Regions from separate parts of the Priestia sp. YIM B13551 genome, predicted to be linked through region 2. Evidence: a T-box and tRNA genes for the amino acid it is inferred to sense, from the RefSeq annotation. Region 2 holds a T-box; the other holds one or more tRNA genes.
What was found. A T-box is a leader RNA that pairs with one kind of tRNA and senses whether it is charged. The one in region 2 lies ahead of trpS (tryptophan--tRNA ligase), so its partner is inferred to be a tRNA-Trp.
Positions count from the first base shown of each region.

Region 1 (6,777 bases), on a different contig from region 2:
GCGTACTCCTACGATGACCACAACCATAAATGCAATGTGGATGGCTGTAAGCGGGGTGTAGGGAAGAATTTGTGTAGTGAGAAAATTCCCTACATAGTAAAGAACTTGACTGCTGATAAATAAATTGGATAACACAAAAACAGCAGAAACAATCTTTCCAAATAGTTTGCCAAAAATTTTTTCGTTCATTTCCATCAGCGTAAGCGTTGGAAACATTTTTCCTAGTGAGGTAAAAAGCAAAACTAAGCCAATTCCTAATGCAACACCGAAGAGTGCGGCAATCCAGGCATCTTGATGAGCATCAGCTGTAATAGCGGCAGGTACAACAATAATTGTGCTTCCGATGCTATACAAAGTTACTAATTTGCGAAACTGCGCAGCTGAAATATTGATTTCATTAAGCAAAATGAGCACATCCTTTTGCCATATACACTAATTAAGTGATCCAACGGAATAATAAGTGACTTAAAGGTTGAAACATTACTTCTACCCAATCAGAAGGGTTCGGTAGAGGCAGCCGAAAGATTTTTGCAAGAGCGATTATGATACTGATTGTCATGAACACAATAAAAATGTTCCGTTCCTTTTTATGAGAGTGTTGAGGTAATCTTTTTATTTCCATCCATATAATCCCTGCACAAATGATCAAAAAGGAAAGAAACAAGTGCATGCAGTCAACCCCAATACATTTTTTCGTTCAGATAAGCTATTCGTATGATGTCCGCTAAAGAAAGTCATTATACATTTCTGTAAAATATAGAAAGTATTGCAGGAGATAGAAGATATTTTCTAGGGCTCTTATATGATTGAGGGGTTTGTTATGAGGAATATACACTTAGCTTTAACCTATTGAAGCGTCGTATGAATATGTAGAAAAATGCCACACTAAAGAGTGAACAAATGGAAAGGAGCACTATGATGAAAAAATTCCCATACAATAAAGATAAACAACAATCGTTTCAAGCAGCACAGCAGGGGCATAAAGAAGCAGTAGATGCATATGAACAGGCAAATGAAGCTAAAAATGATGCATCGTACGGCCATGAAGCGAAGCAAGCGATAGGTGAAGTGAATGAAGCCTCTCAGCAAATTGAGAATGCGCTTGAAAATGCTTCTGAAACACAGCGTCAGCGTTTAACAGAGTTTCAGCAAGATATAAAAGATATGGAGAACAACCTTAATCAATAAAAGAGCCGCTGTTTTACTTAGAACAGGTTCACAATAGGGTATAAATTGTAAAAGCAGAAGATAATGAACTTCTGCTTTTTTTATTGGTAGTGTGAACGTAGGTTTCGTGTATATAATTGCTTCTGGCTATTGTTTGGGGGAAAGGCGAAGACTTGCACGGAAATCAACAGTGGTGTAGCAAATAATCCATCATTCCATTCTTATTTTAAAAGGTATAGAAGTTAAAAAAGTAAGAATCCTAATAAAAACAGAACGATAAGAATGGAAAGGGATTGTGACAGGAACATGCTAATAAATATACTAATAATGATTGTCGTATTGTACTTCATATATGTATTCGTAACTGCAGTGGTACTGTTTTATGTCCCTTTGCACAAGGGGAAAGACTTAAAAGTAATGAATACTGAGAATTTTTACGGAAAGGAAGAATCCACAGACCGGGTTATGCTTTTGGAAAACGGTTATTTTTCAGGGCTTGTTCGGATGCAGATGATTCAAGAAGCGAGGCATACAATTGATATTGCTTACTTTTCCATCGGTAAAGGTCGTTCTTCGGATTTACTTATGGGCGCTTTATTCGAAGCTGCGGATCGAGGTATACGTATTCGAGTGCTATTAGACGGGATCTCTCATGGATTAAAAGGCAAGAGAAAAAATGTTCTTTATGCTCTAGCTTTCCACAATAATATAGAATTAAAGTACTATGAGCCCTTCACTATTTTTAAACCTTGGACCTGGCATAATCGTCTTCACGATAAAATAATAGTAGTCGATGGCCAATTAGGTATTATTGGAGGACGAAATATTGGAGATAAATACTTGGCCAGTCAACCAGATAAAAATTTTGTCTATGACCGTGATGTGCTCATTTATAACACAAAGCAAGAAAGTCATAGTGTCATTCTCTCAATGGAGAAGTATGTAGAGAAATTATGGACTCATCCGTATACACGCAAAGCTTTTCAAAAGCTCAAGAAGACTAAACAATTTCGTGGTCTTTCAGGAAAAAAATTGTTAATAGATCAATACGAAGAGGCCAAAAAAGCAAACGAACCTTTTGTCCATCCTTACATTGTATGGAGAGAATCAACGATGCCTACAAGAAAGGTTTCTTTTATTACAAATCCTATTCAAAGAATTAATAAAAGCCCTTTTATATGGAAAACATTTATTAAGCTTTCCCAACAAGCTGAAAAATCCATTGTTGTTCAAAGCCCTTATATCGTACCAACAAAAGAGATGGAACGGTATATAGATAAGCGGGTAAAACCCAAAGTACAAAGAATTATTTTAACTAATTCTATTACATCCACTCCAAATGCTATGGCTTTTTCTGCATATTTGGGAGTGAAGAATCACGTCATAAAAGCTGGTTCAAAGCTTTATGAATATCAAAAGCCCTATTCAATTCACGGGAAATCTGTTGTTTATGATCAGCGTTTAAGTGCAGTTGGTTCTTTTAACTTAGATTCCCGCTCTGCATTTTTAAATACTGAATCCATGGTTATGATAGATAGTAAAGAATTTGCAGCCGAGTTAACAGGAGCTATTGAAACTAAAATTTCTCACAGTATGCTTGTGGGAAATGAGGGAGAACCTGTGGATTTTAATACGGATTCTCAAAAAAACGCGCCTCCTGTAAAATCTGCACTTCTACATATTCTTTCGGTCTTTACGCGATTTTGGAGACATTTTGTATAGTACTGAGTTACAGTAGAGTCTCTAAAAACAAATAGCGGAGATTAAAGAAGACTGCAGCTGGTGAAGGGAATGTGTAAAAAGCTGTGATATGCCTCACAGTTTTTTTGAAACTGCTAGTACTAGTTATGATTTATCAAAAGACCTATTGACGAAATTCCATATATGTTTTATTATGATATAGCGTCGTTAATAAACGAGGTTCTTTTGAAGAAATCATTTCTAGGGGCATAGTTTAAAGGTAGAACTACGGTCTCCAAAACCGTCAGTGTGGGTTCGATTCCTACTGCCCCTGCCATTTTGGAGTTATCTTTTAGTTCACACGCGGGTGTGGCGGAATTGGCAGACGCGCTAGACTTAGGATCTAGTGTCTTATGACGTGGGGGTTCAAGTCCCTTCACCCGCATCTTTACTTTCATATATGCGCGGAAGTAGTTCAGTGGTAGAACACCACCTTGCCAAGGTGGGGGTCGCGAGTTCGAACCTCGTCTTCCGCTTCTTTTCAAAAGCAGTTTGCATGTGCAAACTGCTTTTTTTGTTGTAGAAATAAAGAGTTTTATTATGCTGTTTTTAATCAGAAATATTTTATTAAAGCAGTACTGCTTATACGTGTTGTTTTCGTGAATATACACATAATATTGGGGTTACATTAAAAGCTAATGAACGATACGTGAAGACATCTAATATGGTTTTTAAGATAGGGGAGAGTCCTATGGAATCTAGTTGGTTTTCCATTATACCGTTTTTAATTGTTATTCCAATAGCTATTTTCACCAAACAAGTGCTGCCAGGGTTGTTTTTGGGCTTATTAGTAGGCGCTTATTTGATTGATCATTCGATTATTGGAGGTGTTGAAAAGCTACTTCACTACGTTGTACAAGCTCTTAGAAATAAAAGTAATATAGAAATCGTCGTCTTTTTATACGCGTTTTCAGGGCTTATCGGAATGATTAAGATGGCTGGAGGAGTTAAGGGGTTTGTGGAAACTGCTGCAGAAAGAATTGATACAAGAAAAAAAGCCCTTATTTTAACCTATGTTTCAACCATTGGGACATTCAGTGCTCCGACATTTCGTTTTGTTACGATCGCGCCCATCATGAGAGCGCTGCTGAAAAAAGTGAAAATGACGACAGCAGAGCTAGGGTTTGTTATTGAAACAACTGCTACTCCTGTTATCGTCTTAATTCCTGTGGCAACGGCATTTGTAGGATATATGGTATCAATCATTCAAATGGCGATTGATCATCAAGGCATAAAACAAGACGCTTATTCTTTGTTCATTCAAAGTATTCCTTATAATTTCTTTTCGATTGTAATTATTTTAGTAGGGATTTATTTAAGCTTTTTTCATCATTCAACATCTACGGCTCCTATGAAGCTTGAGGAAGAAGACGAAAAAGATTGGCATGATTGTCATCCTTGCGTATCGAAGGATTTGCCTTCTAAGCCTTGGAATCTCTTAGTGCCTTTACTTGTTGTGATCTCACTCACCTTACTTTTAACATGGTGGAGTGGACATCATAAAAGTCACACCTTTTTTGAAGCATTTATTAAAGCAGACGTACTAGAAGCGATGGTAGTAGCTTTGATTATGACTACGTTAATTACCCTCATTTTTTTCTTATTTCAGCGCTTTACATTACAGAATTTGCTTAATGGTTTTATCACAGGAGGCAATGACTTAATGTCCGTTATTCTGTTGTTATCGGTAGTATGGGGATTATCCGCTGTTACAGAAGACTTGGGTTTTTCGAATTTCGTGACGGCACATTCTAAGTGGATTCCTCAAATGTTTGTCACTCCTTTTATGTTTGTGTTTGGAGCTGCTATTTCTTACTTTATCGGGTCTGCTTGGGGGACGTGGGGGATTTTAATGCCGCTTGGCGTATCGCTTGCAAGTTCTGCAGACCTTTCTTTACCGTTGATTATCGGTGCGGTATTTGCGAGCGGTTCATTTGGAGCGTTTTCTTCACCTTTAAGCGACGATACGAATACCATCGCCAAAATATTAGATTTATCTGTTATTGAATATGCCAAGTATAAATTAAAGCCAGCTTTAATTGCAGCAGGAATAACAGTTGCTTTTTATCTCGTTGTATCTTTCTTGTTTTGAATGAGAGAAATAGCCATCTAGTATCAATTTTTTAGTTTTTTCAGCTTAACGTATGCATACAGTCCTAATGATAGGCACACTAGTATGATACAAGTAAGCGGAAATAAGATGGTATTAACAAAATGATCATAAAACCATATATACACGAAAATCACCTCACTAACTGCAAATTTATTGTTATTGTCTCTGCTGCCGCTTCCTATTCTTAAAAAATGCGATAAGCAGAAGCAGTATAGGTACGACAGCAAAAAGTGGCATATGTAAAAGAAATCTTGCTACGTGCAATCCTTCATAAAGATGCTCTTGAAAATTACTAGCGATCGTAATCGACAAAAACAACACAATGATGCCTAAAGGATATGCCAGACGTGAAGGAGATTTAATTTTAAATAAAGTAGCTGTACTTATTATAGAAGCATAAAACAAGATGCTAACTTTAAAATAAATCCCAATAACCATAGCGAACATGAAAAATACATCTAGACGCTCTAAAAAATCAGCTACTTGGATTGTTTGGACAGTACTCAGAAGAGGGAACTGTGATCTTGTCGTCAAATCAACTCCAAGCACGCTAATGTTAATGATCATCGTAATAATTAGATTAATTCCGCTTAATCCCGTTGCGCATAGCATGGTGACATTTGCTTTTTTAGGGTTGCTTAAATAAGGCAGAAGCATGGTAAATACAATAGCTTCTGTGAAAGGGAAATACAGCGTTTCGGTTAAAGCAACTTTGGCAACAGGAAGTATTCCTTCTTTTAATACCGGCTGTAAGTTCTTAAAATCAATTAATCCTGAGCTAATAATTAAGATGAAGCCTGCAATAGCCAGAAAATACATAAAAATAAACAGAAGCTCTCCTGACCTCGCTATTGCTTCAATTCCTTTTCGGGTTATATAGATAATGACCAGCATCAATAAAGCATTGGCAATAAATAAAGGCGTATCCGGATAAGCAAAAGTAAGAAGCATCTCTCCGAAATCTCTTAGAACTCGCGATGCATCGTATAAAAAATACACAATATATATGAAGGCAAGAAGTGTTCCTAGTACCTTACCTAAAATTTTCTGCATATACTCTGTAGGCAGGAGGTCCGGATAGTAGGAATAGAGTTTATGATAGATTAAGAAGAAAAAAAAGCTGCACAGCATTCCAATTAAAATAGCTAGCCACGCATCTTGTTTCGCTCCCATTGCAAGAGGGACTAATAGAGCGCTTCCCAGTTCAAATAAAACCATGAGAATAAATAATTGAGTGGCGCTAATTTTTGCTTTTTCCATATACCCAGTACCTCCTTGTCTTAGTGTTGTTTTTCTTTTACGCTAGAAAGAAATGATTTATTGCGCAGACCTGTTCGGCGAATATAAGCTTCTACCGTAACGTCTACATCTAATTTTGGAAAGTAAACGTCATCCCATTCTGATTTGAGTTTTTCCCACTGATTGGGGCGCGTGCGTTCCAGCGCTTCTCCAAATCCAAAGATATCAACTTTGTCTGTCTGAGCTTGTTTAATAGCCGTTTGTAATTCTTTTTTTATTTCTTTACCTGCAGCTTTTTCCATTTTTTTGATTACAGCAGGTTGACGTGTATCAACAGGGACCTCCACTTCTCCAAGATCGCCTTCTACACGAGTATGAACGGACGCATAAGGTTTTCCTTTTATCACTTTTACAGATACATTCGTTTTTTGACGAACTGTTTGATAGGCAAGCGCTTCTTTTTTTCCTTTCCAATCTACATTAATATCGGTTCCTTGTATTTTATCAAGGATCCAAAC
Region 1 is NZ_JBHZOX010000001.1:645,364-652,140, reverse strand. Features, by position in the region: gene ACFX4N_RS03370 (GerAB/ArcD/ProY family transporter) at 1-414, opposite strand, end outside; gene ACFX4N_RS03365 (hypothetical protein) at 919-1,188, shown strand; gene ACFX4N_RS03360 (phospholipase D-like domain-containing protein) at 1,495-2,889, shown strand; tRNA gene ACFX4N_RS03355 (tRNA-Trp) at 3,111-3,184, shown strand; tRNA gene ACFX4N_RS03350 (tRNA-Leu) at 3,211-3,292, shown strand; tRNA gene ACFX4N_RS03345 (tRNA-Gly) at 3,312-3,383, shown strand; gene ACFX4N_RS03340 (Na+/H+ antiporter NhaC family protein) at 3,599-4,999, shown strand; gene ACFX4N_RS03335 (GerAB/ArcD/ProY family transporter) at 5,177-6,280, opposite strand; gene ACFX4N_RS03330 (Ger(x)C family spore germination protein) at 6,301-6,777, opposite strand, start outside.
Region 1: it has a tRNA-Trp gene. The T-box ahead of trpS (tryptophan--tRNA ligase) is inferred to sense a tRNA for this amino acid. The anticodon was not compared.

Region 2 (6,777 bases):
TTCATAGCCAGAACGTATTGTAATACCGCTGCCATAATAAAACTCGGAACTGAGATTCCTAGAACTGCAATAACCATCGCCGTGTAATCTTGCCACTTATTATGTTTTAAAGCAGCAATAACACCAAGTACTACACCAATAGCAATTGCTATTAAAATAGCTTCCATCCCTAGCATGAATGAAACAGGGAATCCTCCGTTAATCAAATCATTTACCGTTTGGCCTTTATATTTGAAAGATGGACCAAAATCCCACTTTAAAATTGATGTTAAATAATCAAAGTACTGATGGTACCAAGGCTGGTCTAAACCGTAATACTGATTTAGATTTTTTTGAATTTCAGGGGGAAGCTGCTTTTCTGATGTGAATGGACCTCCTGGAACAGCACGCATTAAGAAAAAGGTCGCTGTTACGATCAGCCATAATGATAGAAACATATAAATAAGTCGTTTTCCTATATATTTGAACACCCTGACACACCTCCATATTTTTACAAAATTCGCGCACAAGAAAGAAAAGTATATGGAGCACCAGGCCCCATATACCCTTTGTCACAATTGATGTTACTTACTCAAAATGAGCCCACTTAATCTGAATGTCTCCAAGTCCAGACATCACAACATCTTTCAGCTGCTTGTCTTGTACCCAAGCGTTTGTGTAGAAGTAGATTGGTGCCACTGGCATTTCATCCATGAAGATACCTTCTGCTTTTTTCAACATTTCCAGACGTTTTTTAGGATCTGTTTCTTTTTGAGAGTCAATTAATAACTTTTTATATTCTGGGTTTTCCCAGTTTGTATCATTGTTTCCGCCTTTTTTATCACGGAACAATTCTAAGAAGTTGATTGGATCGTTAAAATCTCCTAACCAGCCCATACGTCCAACTTGATAATCTCCTTGGTGTAACTTTTCAATGTAAACAGCCCACTCAGAGTTGTCTAACTGTACTTTAATGCCAAGGTTTTTCTTCCACATATCTTGAACAGCTTGTGCAATTTTTGCATGTTTTTCATCCGTGTTGTATGAAACCTTAATTGCTGGTAGTTCTGAAGCATCTTTAAGGCCCATTTCTTTCAAGCCTTTTTCTAAATATTCTTTTGCTTTTTTCACATCATTGTCTTTGAAGTAGCCTTTTTTGTTATCTTCAAACATTGTTGGTGGTACAGCCGCCATCGCTGGAACTGAACCGTCTTTTGTAATTTGTTCTGTAATACCTTTACGATCAATTGCATAAGCTAATGCTTTACGAATGTTCACATTGTCTAAAGGTTTTTGTTCTGTATTAAACTTGTACCAGTAAGTACCTGCAATCTCTTGAATGTTTAATGAACCGTCTTTCTTTAATTCAGGAAGTGCATCAGCCGGTAATTGACCAGTAGGCATACCCGCCCAGTCTAATTCACCGTTTTTGAACATTGAAAGTTCAGTGTTGTTATCATTGATCATGTACATTTCAACTTTTTTAAGTTTTACAGCATCTTTATCCCAATAGTTTTCATTAGGAACTAACTCGATTTTGTCATTATGTTTCCAAGTTTTAAGCTTGAAAGGACCGTTTGACGTATAGTTTTCGCCTGCATTTGTGTACCATTTTTCATTTGATTCAGCAATTTTCGTATTCACTGGGAAGTACGTATAGAAAGCTGTTAATTCTAAGAAATATGGCGTTGGGTTTTCTAATGTTACCTCAAGCGTTTTATCATCTGTTGCTTTAACGGCAACATCATCTAATGAACCTTTTCCTTCATTGGCAGCTTGTGCATTTTTAACATAGTATAATTGATATGCATATTGAGATTCGTTTTTAGGATCTAACGCCCATTTCCATGCATATTCGAAATCTTTTGCTGTTACAGGGTCACCATTTGACCATTTTGCATCGTCGCGAATAGTAAACGTATATTTAGTTTGATCATCGCTGACCTTCACATCTTTCGCCATTGCATTTTCAGGTTTTCCATCTTTACCGATACGAGTTAAACCTTCAAATGTTTGTAATAATACGTTTGATGACGTTGAATCATTAGCTAAGCCTGGGTTCAGTGAAAAAGGCTCAGTTTTAATGTTTACGCGAAGCTCTTGCTCTTTCTTCTTGTCGCCGCCATCACTGCTAGCATTTTCACTGCCACCAGATTCTTTGTTAAATCCACATGCAGCTAAAAACAAGCTCATTACAAGCAGCAAACTGAAAAGAATCGACAACCTTTTCTTCATTGCGTGTTACCCCCTATTAAATTTTGTTTGTGTGGCAACCATATTTTTTTGATATGTACTAATTTCTTAATCCTCTTTCAATACAAAATAATCAGTTATTTTTTCGCGTAGTAGAGCATTAAAGACCTCACTGCAAAATTATTCTTCTACCCTATGAAACTGTCATCAATTGTTTACATGCTGTAAATCCAATGTATGCGCTTAATATGTAGAAGACTCATTCATTACAAAATTCGCTAATTGAAACAAAACATTGTCTATTTTGTGTTTTCTGAAAAATTAAGAAATTGTAATACCTTTGTAAAAAATATGTTTGTTACGCCTATTATAAATATTTTAAAAATTTATTGCAATACTATTATTTAATGGTATTTTTTTGTCACGAGAGAAAAAACCTTATCTTATAAGGATTGTGCCTACTTGTCAGACGTCCAAAATCTTTTTTGTAGTATAGGTATTACAATAGTATTACAAAGCCATTAGAAATACTAAATAAAAGATTTTTACCAAATCCTCCACCAAATTTTCATTAAGAAATGCTTTAATTAAAAGGTTCTTGTCTTTTTTTGCCGCTGAAAAATTCCAGTAAATTGTCTTATAAAACTTTTTAGCGATAAGATGTTTAAATTCCTGCTTTTTCGCGTTATAATAACGAATAACTATATAATTAAAGCTGTGAAAAAGAGTAGTATGCAGAATTTTCATTTTTAGAGAGTTTGTGGCTGGTGAGAACAAACATTGAAACCTGCAGAATGGACTTTGGAGCTTTCAAGTGCAAAGCTTGAACGTTGACCTCAACGTTATATGAATAAAGATAGTTCACAATTATTTGTGCTAATTAGGGTGGCAACGCGGTCCATTCGCCCCTAGCTTATGCTAGGAGCGGATGGGCCTTTTTATGTTGTATCCGTAAATTAGCATCATATATGTGCAGATGAAAGGAAGATTTGATGAAAACAATTTTTTCAGGTATTCAACCAAGCGGTACAATCACTTTAGGTAACTACATTGGAGCGATGAAGCAATTTGTTGAACTTCAACATGACTATAACTGTCATTTTTGTATTGTAGATCAGCATGCGATTACAACGCCTCAAGATCGTTTAGCACTTCGTAAAAACATTCGCAGCCTCGCTGCTCTGTATGTAGCAGTAGGAATTGATCCAGCAAAATCGACTTTATTTATTCAATCGGAAGTGCCCGCCCACACAGAAGCGGGATGGATGCTACAGTGCGTAGCGTATATCGGTGAACTTGAACGTATGACTCAGTTTAAAGATAAGTCTGCTGGAAAAGAGGCAGTATCAGCAGGATTACTAACTTATCCTCCATTAATGGCAGCTGATATTCTTTTATACAACACCGATTTGGTTCCAGTTGGTGAAGATCAAAAACAGCATTTAGAATTAACGCGTGACTTAGCTGAGCGCTTTAACAAAAAATACAATGATATCTTCACTATTCCTGAAGTACGTATTCCAAAAGTGGGCGCACGCGTCATGTCTCTTCAAGATCCTACGAAAAAAATGAGCAAGTCCGATCCAAACCAAAAAGCTTTCATTACGCTCTTGGATGACGCAAAAACAATTGAAAAGAAAATCAAAAGTGCCGTAACGGATTCAGAAGGTATTGTTCGCTATGATAAAGAAAATAAGCCAGGTATTTCAAACTTATTAAGTATTTATTCAATCCTAGCCAATAAATCGATCGAAGACATTGAAGCAATGTACGAAGGCAAAGGTTATGGTGACTTTAAAGCTGACACAGCTAAAGTAGTAGCTGAAGCACTCGCTCCAATTCAAGAAAGATATTATGAATTAGTTGATTCTAGCGAGCTAGATGATATTTTAGATCAAGGTGCCGATAAAGCAAATGCAACGGCTAATAAAATGCTTCGCAAAATGCGAAACGCAATGGGAATTGGCCGTAAACGTTAAAAAAACGACTGCTATGCAGTCGTTTTTTTAATTAACTTTTGGCTCTTGTTCAATTTCCCAAAGTTTTTCAAAGAAAGGTTGTCCTTTTACTAAGCGCTCGCATAATAATTTATGCTTCGGTGACCACCCTGACTTCGTTTCATCGTATAGCTGATTCCATACGTCTTGAAACGACATCTCTTGAATGTCTTCGTACTTCGTTGGATTCCACTCTGTGTACCAGTAGCGGATTTGAGCAGTATTTTTTGTTGTATGTAGCTGATCAAGTGCCATAAATAACAGCTGTTTTAGCTGACGTTCTTTACGTGTTAGTCCTCTCATCGTTTCAGGAGACGGCGAAAGAATATGATGCTCTTTTTTATTCAGCTCGTCTTCACTGAACTTATATTCTAGCTCTTCTTGATCCGCAATCATCTCATAGACTAACTGTTCTTGTCTTGGAATTAAGCGGCTTTTTCGAATCGGAATATGATATCCCATCGTATCAATTGCTAAAATATTCGTTCCATCTGTAACGATAAAACAATATTCAACCTGCGTGCGTTCATGATTTTTCCGAATGTATGCTTTCTGATAGACATCTTGTAGTAGTTGTTGAGGTAGCTCGGAAAGATCATTTTCAATGTAATGAAATAAAAGCGGATTTACTTTTAATAACGGTGCTTGATCGAGCAGTTCTACACAATCGTCTTTTCTCCACTCATGGAAATGACACACATTATAACCGTTTTCTTCGCCTTCAAACCAATTAACCCATACATCATGAAGATATAGCATAATTTACCCCTCACTTACTATCTGTTTGTTATCCATCAGTATAGGCAGAGAAAGGAATTTTTATTCCAAATGATGTTATTTTTCTAAAAATCAATTGTAAAATGCCTTCGTTTTTGGCTATTATTCAAATGCACTTATTTCGAAGCTCAGATATAACGCCAGTGCTAATGATTACTAAAGGCTTCATGAGCTATATCCACCCCTATAAGCAGAAAAAAATCCGAGTTTCTTCTATAGTAATAGGTTTGTCAGGAGGTCTGACAAACCTAAAAAAATCTATCACACTTTTGTGATAGATTTTTAACGAAGAGATTTGGGATTCAAAGCATCTTTTAATCCTTCACCAATGAAGTTGATAGCTAGGATCGTAAATGTAATAGCTAAACCTGGCGGAACCCACATCCAAGGCTTATTCTGCAGCACATCTGATTCCCTTGCTTCTGTCAGCATATTCCCCCAGCTTGGCGTATCAGCCGGCACGCCAAAACCGATAAAGCTAATCGCTGACTCAAACACAATGAGGATCGCCATTTGCAAACTGGCTTGAACCACAATCGTTGAAAATACATTTGGCAGCAAATGTTTAAAGATGATTTTAAACGGGCTGCACCCAATGGAAACAGCTGAAAGCACATATTCATTTTCTTTTTCAGCCAAGATTTTGCTTCGAACCAACCGGGCCGTACTTCCCCAGCTTAGGAAACTAACAACTAGGATAAGCGTCCAAACGCCTGAGATCTTTCCAATTAGGATTGTATTTAACACTACAACGAAAACAATTAGCGGAAAGTTTAATACAAAGTCTGTAAAACGCATTAAGAATTGATCCACTTTGCCTCCGTAATAACCCGCAATCGAACCAATAAGAGTTCCGATTAAAATAACGAGTGTTGTACAAGCAACTCCAATCAGTAACGAAGTTCTTCCTCCATACAATGTACGTGCAAATACGTCTCGCCCATTAGTATCCGTTCCAAACCAATGCTCACTAGAAGGCGCTGCATTCATCGCCATATAGTCGATACGTGTAATATCTGCTTTTGTAAGCAGCGGTGCAAAAATGGCAAGAAGCGTAATCACAATCATAAAAGCTAAACTTATCATGGCTAGTTTATTTTTAACAAACTTCTTTCGCGCAATCGCCCATGGAGAAAGGTTTTTAGGAGCTTTCATATTCACTTCTGGCTGTACATCTTTTTTCGTTACAATTTCCATACTTTCTCCTCCTAATCCAAACGAATACGCGGATCTGCTACGCCGTATAACAAATCAGCAACCAGATTCCCAACCAGTGTTAAAATTGAAAACAACATTGTAAGCGACATCATAACTGAGTAGTCACGAGTTGCTACAGAGTCAACAAACAACTTTCCGATTCCTGGATACGTAAAGATCGTTTCTGTAATGATAGAACCGCTAATGATTGTTACAAGATCAAACCCTAAAAACGTAATAAGCGGAATCATTGAGTTGCGTAAGATATGAACATTATAAATTTTAGATTCTTTTGTCCCTTTTGCTCTAGCTGTGCGTACAAAATCTTTGCGACTGTTTTCAATAATATCATTGCGCAAAAATTGGGTATACTGCGCGGTCGACATCAAGCCAAGAATCAGCGCGGGTAATATAACGTGATGAATTCTACTTTGAATAAATTCCCATGATCCCTCTTTCAATCCTACTTCAACAGAACCGCTAAATGGAAACCAACCTAACTGAAAGGAAAATAAATAAATGCCTACGATTCCTGCGATAAACGATGGAACCGCTAATGCAAAGTAATTATATCCTGCAATAAAGTTATCTGCTAAGGTATACGGTTTTCTTCCTGCATACATACCTAAAATAA
Region 2 is NZ_JBHZOX010000003.1:82,080-88,856, reverse strand. Features, by position in the region: gene ACFX4N_RS17480 (ABC transporter permease) at 1-470, opposite strand, end outside; gene ACFX4N_RS17475 (peptide ABC transporter substrate-binding protein) at 568-2,214, opposite strand; T-box leader at 2,881-3,085, shown strand; gene trpS (tryptophan--tRNA ligase) at 3,162-4,151, shown strand; gene ACFX4N_RS17465 (YjbA family protein) at 4,179-4,928, opposite strand; gene opp4C (oligopeptide ABC transporter permease) at 5,229-6,143, opposite strand; gene opp4B (oligopeptide ABC transporter permease) at 6,155-6,777, opposite strand, start outside.